Regions from separate parts of the Chromobacterium sp. FG89 genome, predicted to be linked through region 2. Evidence: predicted binding sites of a transcription regulator. Region 2 holds the regulator's gene; the other holds the start of a gene.
The links. Region 2 encodes NrdR, which represses ribonucleotide reductase genes. Its sites were predicted from a motif close to AAANACNATATATNGTNTTT; they were not measured.
Positions count from the first base shown of each region.

Region 1 (11,324 bases), on a different contig from region 2:
AAGCCCTGGCTGCGGTACCACGCCAGCAAGGCGGTGGTGGTGTCGCGCAGCGATGCCATGTCTTCCCAGCTGCTCAGGTCTCCCTGGTGGATGGCGGTGAAGGGCACGGTGAAGTGCGCGGTCACTTGGGGCACATCCAGCTGGCTGTAGCCAACGGCGTAGCTGTTGAAAAATTCCTCTATGTTCATCCGGTTTCCCCTGGTTTTGTGTGTGTGCGGCTTCCCTTGCCCTTACGGTCTGGCGCGGGTTGTTGCTGCGTTCCCCATTGGCCAGCCGTCTGAACGGGCAGGCGGCTGGCCAATGGGTGGGGCGGCCGGATTACGGGGCCATGTCACAGCCGGCTGCGGGCAGAGGGCTGTGAGATGGAGCCTGGCCGGGGCCAGGCTGGATGTTTCTGAGGAAGGCTGGCTAGGGGCCGCTTCCATTAGAAGTCGCCAAAGTCGTGCTAGCTGGTGTGACACTCTCTCGAGCAATGGACACAACCGTTTGACTGCGGATAGACCGCTCGTGCAGCTATGACTGCGCTTCTGCAGCCTGCATGCTCACCCAGCGGGTGACGGTTGGCCGGAAGTGGCAAATGGTGGCAGTTCTGAGTGTGGACCTCATGGTCGCCATTTTGCTGCTTCTGACGGTTTACATAGTACGTAGCCATGTGTTGCTCCTTTCGCGAAGGTGTTCAGAACAAAATCAACATTGCTGCAACTACTTCTACTGCCATTGCTCATTGTTTTTACTAAGAGTGCTTCACCTAACCTTTCTTGGTTGGAGGGCTCAGCAGGCCTGAGCCCTCCATGTACAACTCTTTACTGGCAGCTCTCGCAATCCGGGTTGTCGATGCTGCAGAACTTGGCGTCGGTGGCCGGGGTGTTGTCCACCATGGCTTCCGGAGCCGCGGCGGCTTGGCTGTGGCTGTTGGACACCGCGTTCAGTTCGCCGCCGCGGCCGGTGGATTTCTCGGCGCTGGTGGCGGCCAGGGTGCGCAGGTAGTAGGTGGTTTTCAGGCCGCGCAACCAGGCGTGCTTGTACAGCTCGTCCAGTTTCTTGCCGGAGGCGCCCGCCATGTACAGGTTCAGGGACTGAGCCTGGTCGATCCACTTCTGGCGGCGGGAGGCCGCTTCCACCAGCCAGCGCGGGTCCAGTTCAAAGGCGGTGGCGTAGATGGCTTTCAGCTCGGCCGGCACGCGGTCGATCTGGCCCAGGCTGCCGTCAAAGTATTTGAGGTCGGCCACCATCACTTCGTCCCACAGGCCGGCGGCTTTCAGATCGCGCACCAGGTATTCGTTGGTGACGGTGAATTCGCCGGACAGGTTGGATTTGACGAACAGGTTCTGGTAGGTCGGCTCAATGCTCGCCGATACGCCGATGATGTTGGCGATGGTGGCGGTGGGCGCGATGGCCAGGCAGTTGCTGTTGCGCATGCCGTGGGTTTTCACGCGTTCACGCAGCGCGTTCCAGTCCATGCGTTCGCTGCGGTCCACTTCCAGGAAGCCGCCGCGTTCGGCCGCCAGCAGGTTGATGCTGTCGTGCGGCAGGATGCCGCGGTCCCACAGGCTGCCCTTGTAGGACGGGTAGCGGCCGCGTTCTTCCGCCAGTTCGGTGGACGCCCAGTAAGCGTAGTAGGCCACCATTTCCATGGATTCGTCGGCAAACTCCACCGCGGCGTCGGAGCCGTAGGCCACGCGCTTCTGGTGCAGGCAGTCCTGGAAGCCCATGATGCCCATGCCCACCGGACGGTGTTTCAGGTTGGAGTTGCGCGCCTTCTTCACCGGGTAGAAGTTGATGTCGATCACGTTGTCCAGCATGCGCAGGGCGATGCGGATGGTGCGCTGCAGTTTTTCGGAGTCCAGGCTGCCGTCGGCCTTCAGGTGGGCGGACAGGTTGACGGAACCCAGGTTGCAGACCGCGATTTCGTCCTCATTGGTGTTGAGGGTGATCTCGGTGCAAAGGTTGGAGCTGTGCACCACGCCCATGTGCTGCTGCGGGCTGCGGATGTTGCACGGGTCCTTGAAGGTCATCCACGGGTGGCCGGTTTCAAACAGCATGGTCAGCATTTTGCGCCACAGGGACAGCGCCGGGATGCGCTTGTACACCTTGAGTTCGCCGCGTTCGCCCATGGCTTCGTATTCTTTGTAGCGCTTCTCGAAGGCCGCGCCGTACAGGTCGTGCAGGTCCGGGGCTTCGGACGGGGACAGCAGAGCCCAGTCCGCGCCTTCCATCACGCGCTTCATGAACAGGTCCGGAATCCAGTTGGCGGTGTTCATGTCGTGGGTGCGGCGGCGGTCGTCGCCGGTGTTCTTGCGCAGCTCCAGGAATTCTTCAATGTCCGCGTGCCAGGTTTCCAGGTAGGCGCAGACGGCGCCTTTGCGCTTGCCGCCCTGGTTCACCGCCACGGCGGTGTCGTTGACCACTTTCAGGAACGGCACCACGCCTTGGGATTTGCCGTTGGTGCCCTTGATGTGGGAGCCCATGGCGCGCACGGAGGTCCAGTCATTGCCCAGGCCGCCGGCAAACTTGGACAGCAGGGCGTTTTCCTTGATGCCTTCGTAGATGCCGTCCAGGTCGTCGGCAATGGTGGTCAGGTAGCAGCTGGACAGCTGGCTGCGACGGGTGCCGGAGTTGAACAGGGTGGGGGTGGACGACATGAAGTCGAAGCTGGAGAGCACGTTGTAGAACTCGATGGCGCGCTCTTCGCGGTTCACTTCGTTCAGCGCCAGGCCCATGGCCACGCGCATGTAGAAGGCCTGCGGCATTTCGATGCGGTTGCCGTCCACGTGCAGGAAGTAGCGGTCAAACAGGGTTTGCAGGCCCAGGTAGCCAAATTTCAGGTCGCGGTTGGCGTCCAGCGCGGCGCCCATTTTTTTCAGGTCGTATTCGCCCAGTTTTTCATCCAGCAGTTCGGCGTCGATGCCGTTCTTGATGAAGGTGGGGAAGTACAGCGCGTACTGCTTGGCCATTTCTTCCTGGCTGACGGCTTCGCCCAGGATTTCCAGGCGGATGTTGTTCAGCAGCAGGCGGGCGGTCACGTAATCGTAAGCCGGGTCCTGCTCAATCATGGAGCGGGCGGCCAGGATGGCGGATTTGTTGACTTCGTCTTCGCTGACGCCGTCGTAGATGTTCTTCAGGGTTTCGCTCAGGATGGCGTCGATATCGATGCCGGCCAGGTTCTGGCTGGCGGATTCGATGGTGGCGCGCAGGCGGGCGATGTCCAGCGGCAGCTTGCGGCCGTCTTTGCGCACCACGTTGATCTGCACCTGGGTCAGCGCTTCGCCGCGGGCGGCGCGCTCTTGGGCGCGCTGTTCGCGGTACAGCACGTAGGCGCGGGCTACATCATGCTCGCCAAAGCGCATCAGAGACAGTTCCACTTGGTCCTGGATGTCTTCAATGTGGATGGCGCCGCCTTCCGGCTTGCGGCGCATCAGGGCGCTGGCCACTTGCTCGCTCAGCTGGGCGACTTTTTCGCGCAGGCTGGCGGAGGTGGCGCCTTGATGGCCCATGACGGCCAGGAAGGCTTTGGTCATGGCGATGGAGATCTTGACGGGCTCGAACGGCACCACCGCACCGTTGCGACGGATGGTTTTGTACTGGCTGAAATCGGCCTTGGGCGCGGCTGCGCGGCCGAGTTCTGCGGCGGTCTGCCCTTCAAAGGTGGTCAATTGCATGTAGCCCTCGATAAGGTGGGTGGTTGCGTCCTTCCGTTGCTGCGTTTCCCGAGGGGCAGGCCGGCTGTGGACAAATCTGTTGAAAAGCTGTGCGCGAGCTGTGGGTAAACACAATATGTATTGTTTGTAGCTCGCGGAACACCCAAATTCTAGTGTTGAGTATGGGGCAGTACAAGTCTTGACAGCGGAAGATTTAATGGCTGTTTTGGCGCGGACGAGGGGCGAAAGCCCGTGGTTGTTGGCTTTGCGGGGCCTGAGATTTTTTTTGGCCGGCTGACACATTTCATTCTGTAGGCAGGAAACCTTGCTGAAACAAGCCGCAGCGGGGAGGGCGGCGCAGGCCACTAGATGTTGTGGATTTGCATCAGGGCGCGGACGGCATCGCGCGGGCGGAAATTGGTGCGTAATTGGTGTGTTGGGTTTTTGGCCTGTCCGACCGCGCGGTCAATAAAAAGCCCCGCGGGCGGCGGGGCTGTGGGGTGGGTGGCTTAGAACCTGTTTACGATCTGCTGCGCGTCGGCGATACGGCGTTGAAACCGGATTCGAAATGCTCATGTACTGTATGTACACTCCGCTTTCTCAGCCGTTTTCGCCTTGTCTCGCTCTTGCTCGCGAGATCGTAAACACGCTCTTAGAGCGTAAACAGGTTCTTACTCCAGCCAGATCAGGCTGGCCATGCGGCCGGTCTGGCCGTCGCGGCGGTAGGAGTAGAAGCGCGCGCGGTCTATCACCGTGCATTCTTCGCCGCCGTAGATCTGCTCCACGCCGGCGGCGTTCAGGCGCTGACGCGCCAGCGCGTAGATGTCGGCCAGGAATTTGCCGTCGCCGATATCGCTGAAGGCGGCCGCGGCGGCGGGGTCCCGCTCCATGAAGGCGGCGCGCACTTCCGCGCCCACTTCAAAGGCGTCCGGGCCGATGGCGGGGCCCAGCCAGGCCATCAGCCGCGCCGGGCGTTCCTGGCAGGCGGCCACGGCGGCTTCTATCACGCCTTCACACAAGCCGCGCCAGCCGGCGTGGGCGGCGGCCACCACCGTGCCTTCGCTATTGCACAGCAGGAGCGGCAGGCAGTCCGCGGTCATCACCGCGCACACCGCGCCACTTTGGCGGCTGAAGCTGGCGTCGGCGTCCGGCGGCTGGGCGCCCACCTCGGCCGCGTTCAGCACCGTCACGCCGTGCACCTGGTTCAGCCAGGCCGGCTCCGCCGGCAGTTGCTGGCGCAGCAGCGCGCGGTTGGCGGCCACGGCGGCCGGGTCGTCGCCCACGTGCTGGCCCAGGTTCAGGCTGTGGAAGGGCGCGGCGCTGACGCCGCCGTTGCGGGTGGTGATCAGGGTGCGCACATTGGGCGGCGCCGGCCAGTCGGCCTCCAGCCAGTCCGGCGCTTGTTCGGCAGGCCGTTCAGCGGACATAGATCACCTCCACGTCGCCGTCGTCTTCATCGTCCTCTTCGTCCCAGTCCTCGTCTTCCGGCTCGTCCTGCAATTGCGGCAGCGGCGCGGCGTCGGCGGTGTCGCCGTCTCCGCGCAACACGTCCAGCAGGTGGCGCAGGTCGTCCGGCAGCGGGGCTTTCCAGTTGCGTTCTTCGCCGCTGGCCGGGTGCACCAGGGTCAGGGAGTAAGCGTGCAGCGCCTGGCGGCCCAGCGTCTTCACCACGGCGGCCACGCCTTCGTCCATCTTGTGGCGCAGGTTGCCGTAGACCGGATCGCCGGCCAGCGGGTGGTTGGCCTCGCGCATGTGCACGCGGATCTGGTGGGTGCGGCCGGTTTCCAGCTTGCATTCAATGTAGGAGTGGCTGGCGAAGCGTTCCAGCACCCGCACATGGGTGATGGCCTGTTTGCCGCCAAACTTCAGCACGGCCATTTTCAGGCGGTTGTGCGGATCGCGGCCCATCTGGGTTTCTATGGTGCCGTCAAACGGCACGTTGCCGTCGGCGATGGCGCGGTAGATGCGCTTGACGGTGCGCGCCTGCAACTGGCGCACCAGCTCGGTCTGGGCCGGCAGCGTCTTGGCCACCACCATCAGGCCGCTCGTGTCCTTGTCCAGGCGGTGCACAATGCCGGCGCGCGGCACCTGGGCCAGAGCCGGGCAGTGGTGGAGCAGGCCGTTGAGCAAGGTGCCGCTCCAGTTGCCGGAGGCGGGGTGGACCACCAAACCGGCCGGTTTGTTGATCACCAGGATATGATCGTCTTCAAAGATGATGGGCAGGTCCATGGCTTCCGCCTGGAAGGCCATCTCCTCGTTGCTGCGCATCAGGGTGACGTCCAGCTTTTCGCCGCCCAGCACTTTGGTCTTGGGCGCGACGGGCTTGCCGTCCAGCAGCACATGGCCGTCCTTGATCCATTGCGTCAGCCGGCTGCGCGAGTATTCCGGCATCAATTTCGCCAGCGCGGCGTCCAGCCGTTCGCCGCACAGCGACAGCGGAACATCAAGTTGTTGTGTGGCGGATACCTCGTTTTCCGAGATGTCGCTATAATCGTCCGGGTCAAAGTAAGGATCAGTCATGAAAAGATACGTTGTCGCTGCAATGTTGGTGATGGGGCTTGCCGGTTGTGCAACCACGGAAACCTACGATGAGACTCGCGGCTGGACCGTGGAAAAGCTGTATTCGGAAGCGCATGATGAGTTGAACAGCGGCAATTATACCCGCGCTGTCAAGCTCTACGAAACGCTGGAAGCGCGTTTCCCTTACGGGCGCTACGCCCAGCAGGCGCAGATGGACCTGGCTTACACCCATTACAAGGATAATGAGCCGGAGCAGGCCATCGCCTCCGCCGACCGTTTCATCAAGCTTCATCCCACCCATCCAAACCTGGACTACATCTATTATCTGAAAGGCTTGGTGTTTTACAACGATGATTCCGGGCTGCTGGCCAAATGGGCCGGTCAGGACATGAGCGAGCGCGATCCGCGCGCCGCGCGCGAGGCTTTCGCCGCCTTCCGCGAGCTGGTGACGCGCTTCCCCAACAGCATTTACAAGGAAGACGCCTCCAAGAAGATGGAGCGGCTGCTGGACGCGCTGGGCGGCAACGAGATGCACGTGGCCCGTTATTACATGAAGCGCGGCGCTTACCTGGCGGCGGCCAACCGCGCCCAGGGCGTGGTGAAGAGTTACGCCAACACCAAGTATCCGGAAGAGGCGTTGGGCATCATGGTGGCGGCTTACGACAAGCTGTCCATGCCGCAACTGCGCGACGACGCCAAGCGCGTGCTGGCGCTGAACTACCCCAATAGCGAATACCTGAAAGAAGGCTGGTCCATCGAGGACATGCCGTGGTGGAAGCTGTGGAAGTAAGCCGACCTTAAATGGTTTGAAAGCCCCCGGAATCCGGGGGCTTTTTGTTTGACGCCGCGCAGGCGCAGCGGGGCAAGGGTTTGAGGGCAATGCCTGCGGGATGATATGGTTTCGCCCTTTAAGCCGATAATCATAATTAGCCATGTCCAAAACCTTCGCCTCCCTATTGGCGCTGGCCGTCTTGTGCGCGCCGCTTGCCGCCGCCGCAAAACCAGACTTCGTCCTATTGAAGGCGCGTTACCCGGAAAAGCTGTCCTACGACGGCTCGGCGCAGCTGCTGAGCGCCGGCGGCGGCGAACTGAACGATTCCGCCATGGGTTTGATCGACGCGCTCAAGCTGCGTTTTCCCTGGCATGAGCTGTGGGCGCTGCGTTCGGCCAATGGCCTGAGCTTGCGTCAGGGGGGAATGGAGGCGGCCCTGCCTTTGCCCAAGGGCGGCTATTTCACCGCCAGCTATGTGGCGATGTCGCGAGACGGCCTGACCTTGGCTTTTGGAAGCGGCCGGGACGGCAAGCTGGAGGCGGTGCGTTGGCGGCGCGGCGGAGCGCTGGAGACGCTGGTGCCTGTCGGCCTGGCCTGGCTGTCCGGCGTCACCGACATCAGCGCCGACGGCCGCACGGTGATTGGCTGGCTGCTGAGCGATAAAGGGGCGATGCCGCGCGGCTTCCAATGGGTGGAGGGCAAGGGTTTCAGCTTGTTGCCGGAGCCCATGAGCCTGCCGCTGGCGCTGAGCGCGGATGGGGCCGTAACGGCCGGCATCGCCCTGCGCGGCGATCTGGACACGCTGCGACGGATGCGGCGCATGCAAGATTTCATGAATGAAAGCCCGCTGATGAGCGATGGCGTGGCGACTCAGCTGCATGTTTCCGGCGTCCATCTGGGGCGCGGCGATGTGGCCGGCTACTTCAAGCATGCCGACACCGGCGTGTGGCACGGCTTTGTCTGGAACTCGGACGAGGGCAAGCCAAGCCGGCGCGAGCCCTTGCCGTGGCCGGCCGAGGCGGAAGGCAAGATGGATGGCGCGCAGCGCGACGCTCAGGTGTTGGCCTGGGCCGGCATGAGCGGCGCAGACGGGAAGATCTTCACGGAAAGCGACGCCGTGCGTTGGCGTGGGGGCGAGGGCGTCAGCGTGATCCGCGCCAAGTCGGTGTTGGAGGGCTTGTCCGCGGACGGGCGCACGGTTTTTGTGTCCTTCGACCGGGAAAACGACCATAGGCGCGCCTTCGTGCAAATCTCGCCGGAGGGCGAGGCGGATCTGGAGGCGGCGGTGCGCGCGGAAACCCGCAAGGAGAGCCTGGGGATGTTCTTGCGTTCGGTTTCCGAGGATGGCCGCCGCGTATGGCTGAGCGCGTCCGCTACGGACGGAGAACACCCGCTGCGCTTGGAAAACGGCAAGCTGGCGCCGTTCTCGCCGGTGATCGGCGATCTGACGCTGACCGCTTATAGTCAGGACGGCCGCGTGGTGGCGGGCATCTCCACCCAGCCGGAGCAGGGCGGCTACGCCACTTTGCGCTGGCGCTTTGGCGCGCCCAAGACGCAGCGCCTGTTCTGCCCGGGCGAGGAGCGGAGCAGCAGCCACATCGTCATGTCCGGGGACGGCAAGGTGGTGGCGGCGGGGCAGGATACGCATACCTGCCTGTTCGGGCCTTTGGATTAAATGACAAGGCCCCGCGGAAGCGGGGCCTTGGAGAACGGGTTCCGGCGCTTGCCGGTGGGCTTAAATCGCCTGTTCGTTGGTTTCGCCGGTGCGGATGCGCACCACTTGCTCCACCGGGGTGACGAAGATCTTGCCGTCGCCTATCTTGCCGGTGCGGGCGGTGGCGACGATGGTTTCGATGGCGCGCTCCACCAGGTCGTCCGGCAGGATCACTTCCACTTTCACCTTGGGTAAAAAGTCCACCACGTATTCGGCGCCGCGATAGAGCTCGGTATGGCCCTTCTGGCGGCCAAAGCCCTTGACCTCGGTGACGGTCAGGCCGTTGATGCCCAGCTCGGACAGGGCCTCGCGCACCTCGTCCAGTTTGAACGGCTTGATCACGGCTTCAACCTTTTTCATGCTGGAAGCTCCTTGCTGATGAGATGAAATGCTGTCTAAATGCGGATTATTTTATTAAGCGGCGGACATCCGGGCAATTAGCCGCTTAAAACAAACAGTGAATTGCTGTATTATGACGCGCTTTCCTGATACTTGTCGCGGGTGTCTAATGTCTTACCTTACCAAGCTCCGTGGCGGCGTTGCGCTGTCGCCGTTCCGTCTTGAAAAACTGCTTGCCGCAGCCGCCGAAGCCGGGCTGCCGGACCTCAGCATCAGTGCCGAATTCTGGCATTTCGCCGAAAGCGAAACCGAACTGACGCTGGAAGAGCAGGCCACCTTGGGCAAGTTGCTGAGTTACGGCGAAGCGCCGTTGGCCGGCCAGCCGGATGGCGAACTGTTTCTGGTGACGCCGCGATTGGGCACTTTGTCGCCCTGGGCCTCCAAGGCCACCGATATCGCCCAGCACTGCGGGCTGGGAGGGATTTACCGCATCGAACGCGGCACCGCCTTCTGGGTTAAGTCCGCGCAACAATCTTTAAATGAAGAGGCTCGTCATATTTTGACGGGCCTCTTGCACGATAGGATGACGGAAACGGTGTTGGCCTCGCTGGACGCCGCCGCCCGCCTGTTTGTCCATCAAGATCCGCAGCCGATGAGCAGCGTGGACATCCTCGCCGGCGGCCGCGCGGCGCTGGAGGCGGCCAACGCCGATCTGGGCCTGGCCCTGTCCGAGGACGAGGTGGAATATCTGGTGGAAAACTTCACCAAGATGCGCCGCAATCCCACCGACGTGGAATTGATGATGTTCGCGCAGGCCAACTCCGAGCACTGCCGCCACAAGATCTTCAACGCCAAATTCATCATCGACGGCGAGGAGCAGGAAAAGTCGCTGTTCCGCATGATCCGGGACACCCACGACGCCAATCCGCAAGGCACGCTGGTGGCGTACAAGGACAACGCCTCGGTGATTGAAGGCGCTTTCATCGAGCGCTTCTATCCGCAGCCGGAAGGCCACGGCTACGCTTACCACAGCGAGCCCACCGATATTCTGATGAAGGTGGAAACCCATAACCACCCGACGGCGATTTCGCCGTTCGCCGGCGCGTCCACCGGCAACGGCGGCGAGATCCGCGACGAGGGCGCCACCGGCCGCGGCTCGCGTCCCAAGGCCGGCATGACCGGTTTTACCGTGTCCAATCTGAACATCCCCGGCTTTGTGCAGCCGTGGGAGCGTTACAGCGACGTAGCGGCGCAATACGGCAAGCCGGAGCGCATCGCCTCCGCCTTGCAGATCATGCTGGAAGGCCCGATTGGCGGAGCGGCGTTCAATAATGAGTTCGGCCGTCCCAATCTGACCGGCTATTTCCGCACCTTCGAAGAAGTGGTGGAGGGCGAGATGCGCGGCTATCACAAGCCGATCATGATCGCCGGCGGCCTGGGCAATATCCAGCAGCAGCAAATCCACAAGAACGAGATTCCGGAAGGCGCGCTGCTGATTCAGCTGGGCGGCCCCAGCCTGTTGATCGGCCTGGGCGGCGGCGCGGCTTCGTCCATGGACACCGGCGCCAATAGCGCGGACCTGGACTTCGACTCCGTGCAGCGCGGCAACCCGGAAATCGAACGCCGTTGCCAGGAGGTGATCGACCGCTGCTGGCAGATGGGTGACGCCAACCCCATCGTGTCGATTCACGACGTGGGCGCGGGCGGTCTGTCCAACGCCTTCCCGGAGCTGGTGAACGACGCCGGCCGCGGCGCCGTCTTCTATTTGCGCAAAGTGCACCTGGAAGAAAAGGGCATGACGCCGATGCAGATCTGGTCCAACGAGTCGCAGGAGCGCTATGTGATGGCGGTGCTGCCGCAGGACCTGGAACGCTTCACCGCGCTGTGCGAACGCGAGCGCTGCCCGTTCGCGGTGCTGGGCGTGGCCACCGACGACGGCCATCTGCAGGTGCGCGACGATCACTTCGACAACCATCCGGTGGACATGCCGCTGGAGGTGTTGCTGGGCAAGCCGCCGCGGATGACCCGCGACGTGAGCACCCGCGAACGCGATCTGGCCATCTTCGACGCCTCGCGCTTTGAATTGAAGGAAACCGCGCTGCGCGTGCTGCGCAACCCGACGGTGGCGGACAAATCCTTCCTGATCACCATCGGCGACCGCACCGTGGGCGGCATGACCGCGCGCGATCAGATGGTGGGCCGCTGGCAGGTGCCGGTGGCGGACGTGGCCGTCACCACCATGGGTTTCAACACCTACCGCGGCGAAGCGATGGCGATGGGCGAACGCACGCCCACCGCGCTGTTCGACGCGCCGGCCTCCGGCCGCATGGCGATAGGCGAG
Region 1 is NZ_JBMDIQ010000007.1:177,723-189,046, reverse strand. Features, by position in the region: gene ACODRW_RS09565 (DUF6841 family protein) at 1-188, opposite strand, end outside; gene ACODRW_RS09560 (ribonucleoside-diphosphate reductase subunit alpha) at 804-3,659, opposite strand; gene pgeF (peptidoglycan editing factor PgeF) at 4,310-5,065, opposite strand; gene rluD (23S rRNA pseudouridine(1911/1915/1917) synthase RluD) at 5,055-6,158, opposite strand; gene ACODRW_RS09545 (outer membrane protein assembly factor BamD) at 6,157-6,948, shown strand; gene ACODRW_RS09540 (hypothetical protein) at 7,091-8,605, shown strand; gene ACODRW_RS09535 (P-II family nitrogen regulator) at 8,666-9,004, opposite strand; gene purL (phosphoribosylformylglycinamidine synthase) at 9,153-11,324, shown strand, end outside.
Region 1: the regulator NrdR is predicted to act here: its motif matches at 3,766-3,785, upstream of ACODRW_RS09560 (ribonucleoside-diphosphate reductase subunit alpha).

Region 2 (11,324 bases):
GCATGGATGGCGACGATCAGGCCTTGCCCATCCGCGCCGACGCCCGCGTGCTGGGCGCCACCCTCAAAGCCGGCGAAAGCGCGGACTATCCGCTGGGCGCGGAGCGCCGCGGCTATCTGGTGCTGGCCCGCGGCCGGGCGGAAGTCAACGGCGTGGCGCTGCAAGCCCGCGACGGCGCGGCGATTAAGGATGAAGCGCTGTTGCGCATCGTCGCCAGCGAAGACGCCGAGCTGATTCTGGTGGATAGCCGAGAGTGAGGGAATGAAAGACAAAGCGCCGGGTGTCCGGCGCTTTTTTCAAACCACGCGCAGTTTGCGCGTTGGCGGTTTCTTCGATGATGGTGGGTTGGATTCCACCTTGACTACAGTTCCTTTGGAACAAGCCTCACCGAGATCATGGCTTAGCTTAGCCAAGCTGTGGGCGGTGCTCTGGGACACATAGACCCGCTTCTTGGCATTGGGTGATTTAACGCTGTTTTTCATAGCCGATATACCCCGTATCCTCAAGCCCCGCGTTGTGGATGGCGCTAAAACCCAGTTCTTGTATGAGCAGGTGATTACAGTGACAAACTCTATCATAGAACCTGCCAAGCCCCGGAGCCGGCTTGTAAAAGTACTGCCTTGTTTCAGATACAAGCCGACTATGGTAGACAACAATTTCAAGTAAATGTTGCCCAAAACTGAAAATTTGGCGGGGGTTGTCCAGGCGCCATGAGGCCGGCTCGTAGATATGGTCGCGGCTGATAGCGTCGGCTCGCATGAACTTTACCAACCGGCTTGTGCGCATATCGGGTTCAAAGTCATGCGCCCAAGTCCGGATAAAGTCACGTACCTCCTGCTCATCGTCTCCAGGCACTTCTCCCGCCAGGCTGGCAAAATACATTAGGTAGCGGTAGGCGCTAAAAACAAATGGCACGACTTCGAAGAAGCCATCGGCATGATGGGCTAAGGGGACACGGTAGATATTCCCCACCCACGCGGAGCGCTGATCCGGCGTGGGCGCACCTGCGAACCACTCCGTGGGCATGGCTTGGTTTTGCTCCAGCCAAAACATTCATCTTTCTCCACTGAGACGAACCATTGGAAGAGGGCGCTTGCCACAAGAGTGAGATGCAAGCAAGGTCGTAGCCCTTGCAAAGCGATCCATGGGCGCTTGGCATTGTTGCTTTATCCAATGCTGGGCTGCAAATCGCTGTGGCTTTGTCCCTTTACCGGTGGGGTGTGGGGGCGATGGAAGTGGCGCGCAGGGGCTTGTCGTTGCCTCTCGCAATTGCTTCACGTTAAGGATTTCGCTCCGGCATTTCGTGTAGAATGCCCGCATCGTTAACCCTTTGATGGATGAGTCAAAGATGTTCGCTGCTGACCAGACGATTGCCAAATTCGACCCCGAACTCGCCGCCGCCATTGCGGCCGAGTGTCAACGCCAGGAAGATCACATCGAGTTGATCGCCTCGGAAAACTACACCAGCCCCGCGGTGATGGAAGCCCAGGGCTCCCAACTGACCAATAAGTACGCCGAAGGCTACCCGGGCAAGCGCTTCTACGGCGGTTGCGAACACGTGGACGTGGTGGAACAGCTCGCCATCGACCGCGTCAAGCAGCTGTTCGGCGCGGAATACGCCAACGTGCAGCCGCACTCCGGCAGCCAGGCCAACCAGGCGGTGTACTTCTCCATCCTGAAGCCGGGCGACACCGTGATGGGCATGAACCTGGGCCACGGCGGTCACCTGACCCACGGCTCCCCGGCCAACCTGTCCGGCAAGATGTTCAACATCGTCGCCTACGGTCTGAACGACAAGGAAGAAATCGACTACGACGACATGGAACGCGTAGCGATGGAAACCAAGCCCAAGCTGATCATCGGCGGCGCTTCCGCTTACGCGCTGCGTTTCGACTTCGAGCGCATGGGTCAGATCGCCAAGAAATGCGGCGCTTACTTCATGGTGGACATGGCGCATTACGCCGGTCTGATCGCCGCCGGCGTTTACCCGAACCCGGTGCCGTTCGCCGACTTCGTGACCTCGACCACCCACAAGACCCTGCGCGGTCCGCGCGGCGGCATCATTCTGGCCAAGGCCGAGTTCGAGAAGAGCATCAACAGCAATGTGTTCCCGACGCTGCAAGGCGGCCCGCTGGAGCACGTGATCGCCGCCAAGGCCGTGGCCTTCAAGGAAGCGCTGCTGCCCGAGTTCAAGGTGTATCAGGAACAAGTGCTGAAGAACGCCGCCATCATGGCCAAGACCCTGGGCGAGCGCGGCGTGCGCATCGTATCCGGCCGCACCGAGAGCCATGTGTTCCTGGTGGACCTGCGCGCCAAGGGCCTGACCGGCAAGGCGGCCGACGCGCTGCTGGGCCGCGCCCACATCACCGTGAACAAGAACGCGATTCCGAACGACCCGGAAACCCCGTTCGTGACCTCCGGCATCCGCATCGGCTCCCCGGCCATCACCACCCGCGGCTTCAAGGAAGCCGAAGCCATCCAGGTGGCCAATCTGGTGGCGGACGTGCTGGACAACCCGAACGACGACGCGCTGATCGCCCGCGTGGCCGAGCAAGCCACCGCGCTGTGCCATCGTTTCCCGGTGTACTCCAAATAAGCCAAGCTGGTCTCGGCCGCTGAAAGACGCCCCCAGGGGCGTCTTTTTCATGGGCGGGCGATAGCGGCATTAACTTGACTGCGCATTGCTGATAACATCCCTACATTGGAACCCTTAGGATTAAGTCATGAAATGCGCGTTCTGCGGCAATGCCGATACTCAGGTAATCGACTCCCGCGTCAGTGAGGACGGCAGCAGCATCCGGCGGCGGCGGCGCTGCCCGGTGTGCGAGAAGCGTTTCACGACCTTTGAAACCGCCGACGTGCGCATGCCGCAGGTGGTGAAAACCGCCGGCCACCGTTCGGAATTCGACATCGAGAAAGTGCGAACCAGCTTCCTGCGCGCGCTGCACAAGCGCCCGGTGCCCACCGCCTTGGTGGACGAGGCGATAGACCGCATCTGTCACAAGCTGCTGCAATTGGGCGAGCGCGAAGTCTCCAGCCGCGAGATCGGCGAAATGGTGATGAACGAACTGGCGCGCCTGGACAAAGTGGCTTATGTGCGTTTCGCCTCGGTGTACCGCAGTTTTCAGGATGTGTCCGAGTTTTCCGACGCCATCAAGGAAATCCAGAAGTCTTCGCATTGACCGACCGGCGGGCGGCTGGAGTAGACTGCTCTATTCTTCCGTCATCGCGGGTGCCCTCCATGGTAGAACCCCTGCCTTCCAATGTTTCGCTGCGCGCGCCGGAGCTGTCCGACGCGCCGGCGCTGTTCGCGCTGATCAACGCCAACCGCGACGCGTTGCGGCCGTGGATGCCGTGGGAGCCCCTGACCCGCTCCGAGGCGGACTCCCGCGCTTTTCTGGAATCCGCCGCCGTCGGCCGTCAGATCGGCAAGGCCTATACTTGGCTGGTATTGCGCGACGGCGCGCTGGCCGGCGTTTGCGATCTGCACGCCATCGACGATTTGAACCGCCACGCCTTCGTCGGCTATTGGCTGGACCGCCGCCAGGTGGGGCAGGGCGTGATGCAGGCGGCGCTGCGCCTGTTGCTGGCCGAAGCCTTCGGCCCCTTGGGTCTGCACCGGGTGGCGATAGACGCGGCGGCGGACAATCATCGCAGTTGCGCGGTGGCGGAGCGGCTGGGCTTCCGCTACGAAGGCGTGCTGCGCGAGTACTTGTTGTTGCAGGGCCGCTATTGCGACGCCAGGCAGTACAGCCTGCTGGCTCAAGAATGGAAGCAATGAATCATGAATTATTCCGCCGATGACCATCGTCACATGCAGCGCGCGTTGCGGCTGGCCGCCGCGGCCACCCGCCGCGCCGCGCCCAACCCGGGCGTGGGCTGCGTGCTGGTGCGCGACGGCGCGGTGATCGGCGAGGGCGCCACCCTGGAAGTGGGCGGCGATCATGCGGAAATCCAGGCGATCAAGGACTGTCTGGCGCGCGGCCTGTCCCCGCGCGGCGCCACCGCCTACGTCACGCTGGAGCCGTGCAGCCACCACGGCCGCACCCCGCCGTGCGCGCGGCGTCTGATCGACGAGGGCGTGGCCCGGGTGGCCGCGGCGATGGTGGACCCCTACCATGAAGTGGCCGGCCGCGGCCTGGCCATGCTGCGCGCCGCCGGCATCGCCGCCGACGCCGGGCTGATGGAAGCCGAGGCGCGGCAAGTGCATCGCGGTTTTCTGTCGCGCGTCGAGCGCGGCCGCCCCTGGGTCACGCTCAAGGCCGCCGCCACGCTGGACGGCAAGACCGCCTTGCTCAACGGCCGCAGCCAATGGATCACCGGCCCGGAGGCGCGGCGGGATGTGCATCGCCTGCGCGCCGAGCATTGCGCGGTGCTCACCGGCAGCGGCACCGTGCTGGCCGACGATCCGCAACTGACGGTGCGGGAAGTCCCCTGCGAGCGCCAGCCGCTGCGGGTGGTGCTGGACAGCGATCTGCGCACGCGGCCGGAACAGCGCATCTATCAGGACGGCGCCACCTTGCTGGCTACCTGCGATCACGAGGCCGCGCGTTTGGAGCCCTACCGCGCCGGCGCGGAGCTTCTGAGCTTGCCGCGGCTGGCCGACGGCCATGCCGATCTACCGGCTTTGCTGGCGGCCTTGGCGCAACGCGGCGTCAATATGCTGATGGTGGAAGCCGGAGCCGGCCTCAACGGCGCGCTGTTGCGCGCCGGGCTGGTGGATGAGATCGTGCTCTACCTGGCTCCGTCGCTGGCCGGCGACGCCGCGCGCGGCCTGTTCGCCTGGCCGCCGCTGGAAGACCTGGCCGACAAGCAGCGGCTGAGCATACGCGACGCGCGCATGGTGGGCGCGGATTTGCGCCTGAGCCTGACGCCGGTCTTGGCGGCTGCTCAAGGTCCCGCGAACTAGGGCGAGACAAGGCGAGGATGGCCTCCGCGCTTGGGAAAATGACCGCATCGCCGCGAATCCCGTCTGGAGTCTGCAACATTTCTGTCCGAAAATAAGAGCAGTTCGCCTGCTGTGCGCATGACGCGTGAAGGCGGGCGCGAACGCACGCTCAGGACGGGCCGCCAAGAACGGCTCGCTTTCGCATTCGGGGCAGTCGCGGCATCCGGGAGGGCTGGGGAAAGGGCATGAGCGATTTGAAGGCGGCGCTGGAAGCTTATATGCGATTGTTGGCGCGTCAGGGCGCGCCGGCTCAGGTGATCGACGAAAGGCGTCGCATTCTGGAACTGCTGCTGCCCTGGCTGGACGGCGTCGAGCGCAACGCGGAAGGTTTCCGCGGTCCTTGCGAACGCCTGCTGCAGGCCTGCTCGCCGGACGAGCAGGTGCTGGCGCTGACCTGTACCCGCGAGTTCTATTACTTCTGGCTGGGCGATACCAAGAAAGTGGTGGAGATCACCGCGCGCAGCGGCTTTTCGGTGCGCAATGTGCGGGTGTGGCTGGAGACGGATTGGGAAGGGCTGCTGACGCGGATGGAGCGCGACGGCTTCTCCCGCTTTCCGCCGTCGCTGGGCTTGTACTTGGGCAAGCTGTTCGAGGACGGTATGTCCGAGCCGGACATCCATCTGCGCGAGCGCCTGCTCAAATCCCTGCTCTATCTATTGGACGGCCAGCCCATACAGGGCGACAGCTTCCGCATGATGGTGGACGCGGTGTTATTGCATCTGCGCGAGGCGGAGCTGAAAAACACCTTTCTGTTGCTGGTGCGCGAGTACTTCTATTACTGGCACCAATTCCCGCAAGCCCAGGCGCGCAACGCCGGCCAGCCGGCGGCTTGAGGCGGACCGCCGAGCCCGCTATTTCATCCCCAGACGCTTCCGTTCCCGCGGTCTCAAGCCGGCTGCGCGGCTTCCAGCCTGGCCCGGCCCGGCAAGCCCGCGCGCCAGGCCGGCGGCGCTTCGGCGCTGGCCCAGTATTCCTCGATCTGGCTGATCAGCCCGTGTTCCAGCGTGAACAGGGAATTGGCGAAGAAGCGCGCCTCGCCGTGGTCCACCTGCGCCACCACGTGCCAGCGGCCGTCGGCCAGCAGATTGTCCTGCAGCAGGCGTATGCTCCAGCCCTCCGGATAAACGCGGTTGACGTGGACGATGGCGTCCGCGCCGCGGAAGCACTCGCCGCTGCAGTGCCATAGCATCACGGCGTCGTCGCGCAGCAGGCGGCGCGCGCGCTCCCAGTCGCGGTCCTGGTAGGCGAGAAAGAGTTGGGCGGCGATGGATGGCATGATTTTACCTCATGCTAGTCATGGGATATTGATAATGTACAAAATCAAAATCCTTGTCAATACGCGGCTTTGGCGGATTTTGGGGCGGAAGTTGTCAGATCAAATAGTCTGATGGCATCATGCTTTGACAAGTGGAGCGTGTTTACGATCTCGCGAGCTGGGGCGAGACCAGGCGTTGCGGCTGAGAAAGTGGAAGGAGTAGCGCTACATGAGCATTCTGCAGCGGTTCTCAACACCGTATCGCCGACGCGCAGCAGATCGTAAATCGGTTCTTTATAGAGAGGAGACAAGATGACGCACACATCCGCCTACCAGGCTTTAACCCACACTTTCGCCCGCCTGCACCGCTTTAGCCACCTCGGCGCCATCGCCGGCTGGGATCAGGCGGCGATGATGCCGAGCAAGGGCAACGACGCCCGCGCCGCCGCGCTGGCGGAGCTGGGGGTGCTGACCCACGGCATCATCACCGCGCCGCAGCTGAAGGAGCAGCTGGACGCGGCGGAGCAGGAAAACCTGGACGAGCTGCAACGCGCCAATCTGCGCGAGATGCGCCGCGAATGGGCGCAGGCCAATCTGCTGCCGGCGGAGCTGGTGGAAGCCAAGACCCTGGCCGGCGCGCGCTGCGAGCACGCCTGGCGCAGCCAGCGCCCGGCCAATGACTGGAAGGGCTTTCTGGAAAACCTGCGCGAGGTGGTCAAACTGTCGCGCGAGGAGGGCCGCTTGCTGGCCGAGGCCAGCGGCGGCAGCCGTTACGACGCGCTGATGGACAAGTACGAGCCGGGGATGAAGAGCGCGGAGATCGAGCGCATTTTCACCGAGGTGAAGTCCTGGCTGCCGGGCCTGATCGAACGCGCGCGCGCCAAGCAGGCGTCGGAAACGGTGATCGAGCCGGTGGGGCCGTTCGCGGTGGCGCAGCAGCGCGCCTTGGGCGTGGAGGCGATGAAGCTGCTGCGCTTCGACTTCGACGGCGGCCGGCTGGATGTCAGCAGCCATCCCTTCTGCGGCGGGGTGCCGGAAGACGTGCGCATCACCACCCGCTACCGCGACGATGATTTCGTCCAGAGCCTGATGGGCATTGTTCACGAAACCGGCCACGCCCGTTACGAGCAGAACCTGCCCAAGGACTGGCTGGAGCAGCCGCTGGGCCGCGCGCGTTCCATGGGCATTCATGAGAGCCAGAGTCTGTCCTTCGAGATGCAGCTGGGCCGCAGCCCGGCCTTCCTGCAGTTGATCGCGCCGCTGATCCGCAGCCATTTCGGCGAGCAGCCGGCGTTTGCGCTGGAAAATCTGCAAGGCCTGTACAGCCGGGTGCAGCCGGGTTACATCCGCGTGGACGCCGACGAGCTGTGTTATCCGGCGCATGTGATTCTGCGTTTCGAGATCGAGCGCGCGCTGATGGACGGCGATATCGAGGCCGAGGACATCCCGGCGCTGTGGGACGAGAGGATGATGGCCTATCTGGGCGTGGACACCCGCGGCAATTACACCAACGGCTGCATGCAGGACATCCACTGGACCGACGGCGGCTTTGGCTATTTCCCCAGCTACACGCTGGGCGCGATGTATGCGGCGCAGTATTTCGCCAGCCTGCGCCGCGCCGAGCCGGAGCTGGACGCGCAGGTGGCGGCCGGCAATCTGGAGCCCATCTTCAACTGGCTGAACACCCATATCTGGAGCCAGGGCAGCCGCTGGAGCACGGACGAACTGGTGCGGCGCGCCACCGGCGAGACGCTGAACCCGGCGCATTTCAAGGCGCACCTGGAGCGGCGTTATCTAGGCGTTTGAGTTTGTGGAAGGCAGATGAAAAGCGCGGCTTGGCCGCGCTTTTTTTTGATCCGCTAATCAAACCCCTGATCCTGCGTTGCGCCTCCTTGTCGTACCACTTGTACTGCCTGCGTCGACGCGCCTTGGCTCAGGTTCTCTGCGAGGTTTTCTTAGCGGCTCTTATTGGGATTGGCTGAAAAACGCGTGGACCGCCACGGCCAGCGCTGCCGGCTGTTCCCATTGCAGCATGTGGCCGGCGTCGGCAATCACGGTTTCCTGGAGTTGGGCGAAACAGGTGCGCCGCTGCGCCATGCTGGCGGCCACGCTCTTGGCCAGCGGGTGGTCGTCGGTGTCGCCGCCCAGCGCCCACAGCACCGGCGCGCTGATGCGCTGCCAGCAAGCCATCGCTTCTTCCAGCCGGTACAGCACCGGGTTGACCATTTTGTGGCGTGGATCGGCGCGGTAGTAGAGGCCGTCGTCGCGCTGGCGGGTCAGTTCGCACGCCAGCCATTGGGCGCGCGCCGGCGTCAGCCTGGGGTTGCGTTCCAATAGTTTGGCGGCGACGGCGTCCAGCGACTGCAAATCGCCGAACTCCGGCGCGGTACGGGTTTCGCGCAGCCAGCGCGCGTAGCGGCCCGGCGCTTCCGCCGGCTTGGAGGCGGCCAGGCCAAAGCCTTCGGCCAGCACCAGCTTTTCTATGCGTTCGGGGCGGATGCCGGCGTAGATGCCGGCAATCATAGCGCCCATGCTGTGGCCCAGCAGCTTGACTGGCTGTTGCGGCGACAGCGCGTCCAGCAGCGCGTCGAGATCGGCCAGGTAGTCGGGGAAGTAGTAGCTGCCGTCGTTCCAGTCGCTGTCGCCAAAGCCGCGCCAGTCCGGCGCCGCCACTTGCCAGCCGTCCGGCAGCGCGTCCACCAGGAATTGAAAAGTGGCCGAGCTGTCCATCCAGCCGTGCAGCAGCACCAAGAGCGGCGCGTCGCGCGGGCCCCAACGACGCAGATGATAGCGGTGGCGGTTGAGGGTCAGGATTTCGGGCTGGCTGAGGCGTTGAATCGGCATGGCGGCGCGAGCGGTGGGATGAAAGCCCCAGTCTACCCAGAAACACGGCGAACCGGGAGGTCCGCCGTGCGCGTGGGAAGGGGCTTATTGATGGATGTCGGCGCGGTGCGTCTCCTTCAAGCCCAACAGGCAGACGATGAAGCTGACGCTGTAGACGATGACCGGATACCACAGGCCGTAGAGGATGTCGCCGGTGTAGACCACCAGCGAGAAGGCCACGGTGGGGAACAGGCCGCCTATCCAGCCGTTGCCGATGTGGTAGGGCAGCGACATCGAGGTGTAGCGGATGCGGGTGGGGAACAGCTCCACCATGGTGGCGGCCAGCGGGCCGTAGACCATGGCGGCGATCAGGCTGAGCAGCACCAGCACCGCCACCACCATCGGGTAGTTGATCTTGTCCGGGTCGGCCTTGTCCGGATAGCCGGCCTGTTTCAGCGCGGCCAGCAACGCGGCCTTGTCGAAGCCGGTCAGCGTCTGTTCGCCCACTTTGATCTGGGTTTCGCCGCCGGCGGGCGCCGCCTGGCGCTGATAGGGCACGCCGTTCTTGGCCAGCAGGGCCTTGGCCTGGTCGCAGCTGCTGCTGAGCTTGGCCTTGCCCACCGGATCGAACTGGAAGCGGCAGCTGGCCGGGTCCGCCACCACCACCACCGGCGCCTGGCGCGCGGCGTTGGCGATGTCCGGGCTGGCATAGGCGGTCAGCCATTTGAAGGCGGGAAAGGTCAGCAAAGCCGCCAGCAGCAGGCCGGTCAGCATCACCGGCTTGCGGCCGATGCGGTCGGACAGATAGCCGAAGTAGAGGAATAGCGGCGCGGCGATCAGCAGCGACATCACCAGCAGCTGGGTGGCGATCTGCGAATCGACCTTGAGGATCTGGGTGAGGAAGAACAGCGAGTAGAACTGCGCGCAATAGAAGGTGACCGCCTGGCCGCCGTTGATGCCGAACAGCGCGGTGAGCACGATGCGCAGGTTCTTCCAGTTGGTGAAGGATTCGGTCAGCGGCGCTTTGGAATGCTTGCCTTCGGCTTTCATTTTCAGGAAGGCCGGCGATTCGTGCATGGACAGCCGGATCCAGGTGGAGATGGCCAGCAGCGCCAGCGACAGCAGGAAGGGCAGGCGCCAGCCCCAGTCGTCGAAAGCCGGGCCGGTGAGTTTGCGGCAGGCCAGGATCACCAGCAGGGACAGCAGCAGGCCGGCGGTGGCGGTGACCTGGATCCAGCTGGTGTAGGCGCCGCGTTTGTGATCCGGCGCGTGTTCGGCCACGTAGATGGCCGCGCCGCCGTATTCGCCGCCTATCGCCAGGCCCTGCAGCATGCGCAGCACCACCAGCAGGATGGGCGCGGCGATGCCTATGCTGGCGTAGCCGGGCAGCAGGCCCACCAGGAAGGTGGACACACCCATGATCAGGATGGTGGCGAGGAAGGTGTATTTGCGGCCTATCATATCGCCCAGCCGGCCGAACAGCAGCGCGCCGAAGGGACGCACCAGGAAGCCGGCGGCGAAGGTCATCAAGGCGAAGATGAAGGCGGTGGTTTCATTGACGCCGGCGAAGAACTGCTTGCTGATCACCGCCGCCAACGCGCCGTACAGGAAAAAATCGTACCACTCGAAAACGGTGCCCAGCGACGAGGCGAAGATCACTTTGCGCTCGGAGCCGCTGATCGTGTGTCCCGCCGTGGCGGCGGGCGTCAGGGTGCTGCTCATGGTGCTGTCTCCTCTTGGTGTGGCTTTGCGACAAGTTGTGGGGCGGGAAGTGGGCTTCCTCTGTTTGGGTGGATTCCGATGTCGCGCGGCGCTCAGTCCGGCGCGGCGCGGTCTTGCAAAATCATGCGGGCGGCTTTTTCCGCGATCATCAGCGTGGGCGAGTTGGTATTGCCCGAGGTGATGGCGGGCATGATGGAGGCGTCCGCCACTCTTAGTCCGGATAGTCCGTGAACGCGCAGTCTGGCATCGACCACCGCCTGGGTATCCTGTCCCATTTTGCAGGTGCCGACCGGATGAAAGATGGTGGTGCCGATGCGGCCGGCGGCGGCGGCCAGCTCCGCATCGCTCTGGGCGGCGAGGCCGGGCAGGTATTCTTCCGGCCGGTAGCGCGCCAGCGCCGGCGCGGCGACGATGCGCCGGGTCAGCCGCAGCGCGGCCACCGCGACGGCGCGGTCCCGCGGGTGGCTGAGGTAGTTGGGCTGAATCAGCGGCGCGGCGTCCAGGCCGGCGCCGCCAATGGCGACCCGGCCGCGGCTGAGCGGACGCAGGTCGCACACCGAGGCGGTGAAGGCGGGG
Region 2 is NZ_JBMDIQ010000019.1:7,886-19,209, reverse strand. Features, by position in the region: gene ACODRW_RS17655 (pirin family protein) at 1-257, shown strand, start outside; gene ACODRW_RS17650 (hypothetical protein) at 466-1,053, opposite strand; gene glyA (serine hydroxymethyltransferase) at 1,349-2,596, shown strand; gene nrdR (transcriptional regulator NrdR) at 2,724-3,182, shown strand; gene ACODRW_RS17635 (GNAT family N-acetyltransferase) at 3,242-3,781, shown strand; gene ribD (bifunctional diaminohydroxyphosphoribosylaminopyrimidine deaminase/5-amino-6-(5-phosphoribosylamino)uracil reductase RibD) at 3,785-4,909, shown strand; gene ACODRW_RS17625 (hypothetical protein) at 5,134-5,781, shown strand; gene ACODRW_RS17620 (nuclear transport factor 2 family protein) at 5,835-6,224, opposite strand; gene ACODRW_RS17615 (carboxypeptidase M32) at 6,516-8,009, shown strand; gene ACODRW_RS17610 (alpha/beta fold hydrolase) at 8,169-9,047, opposite strand; gene ACODRW_RS17605 (MFS transporter) at 9,132-10,748, opposite strand; gene ACODRW_RS17600 (GMC family oxidoreductase) at 10,841-11,324, opposite strand, start outside.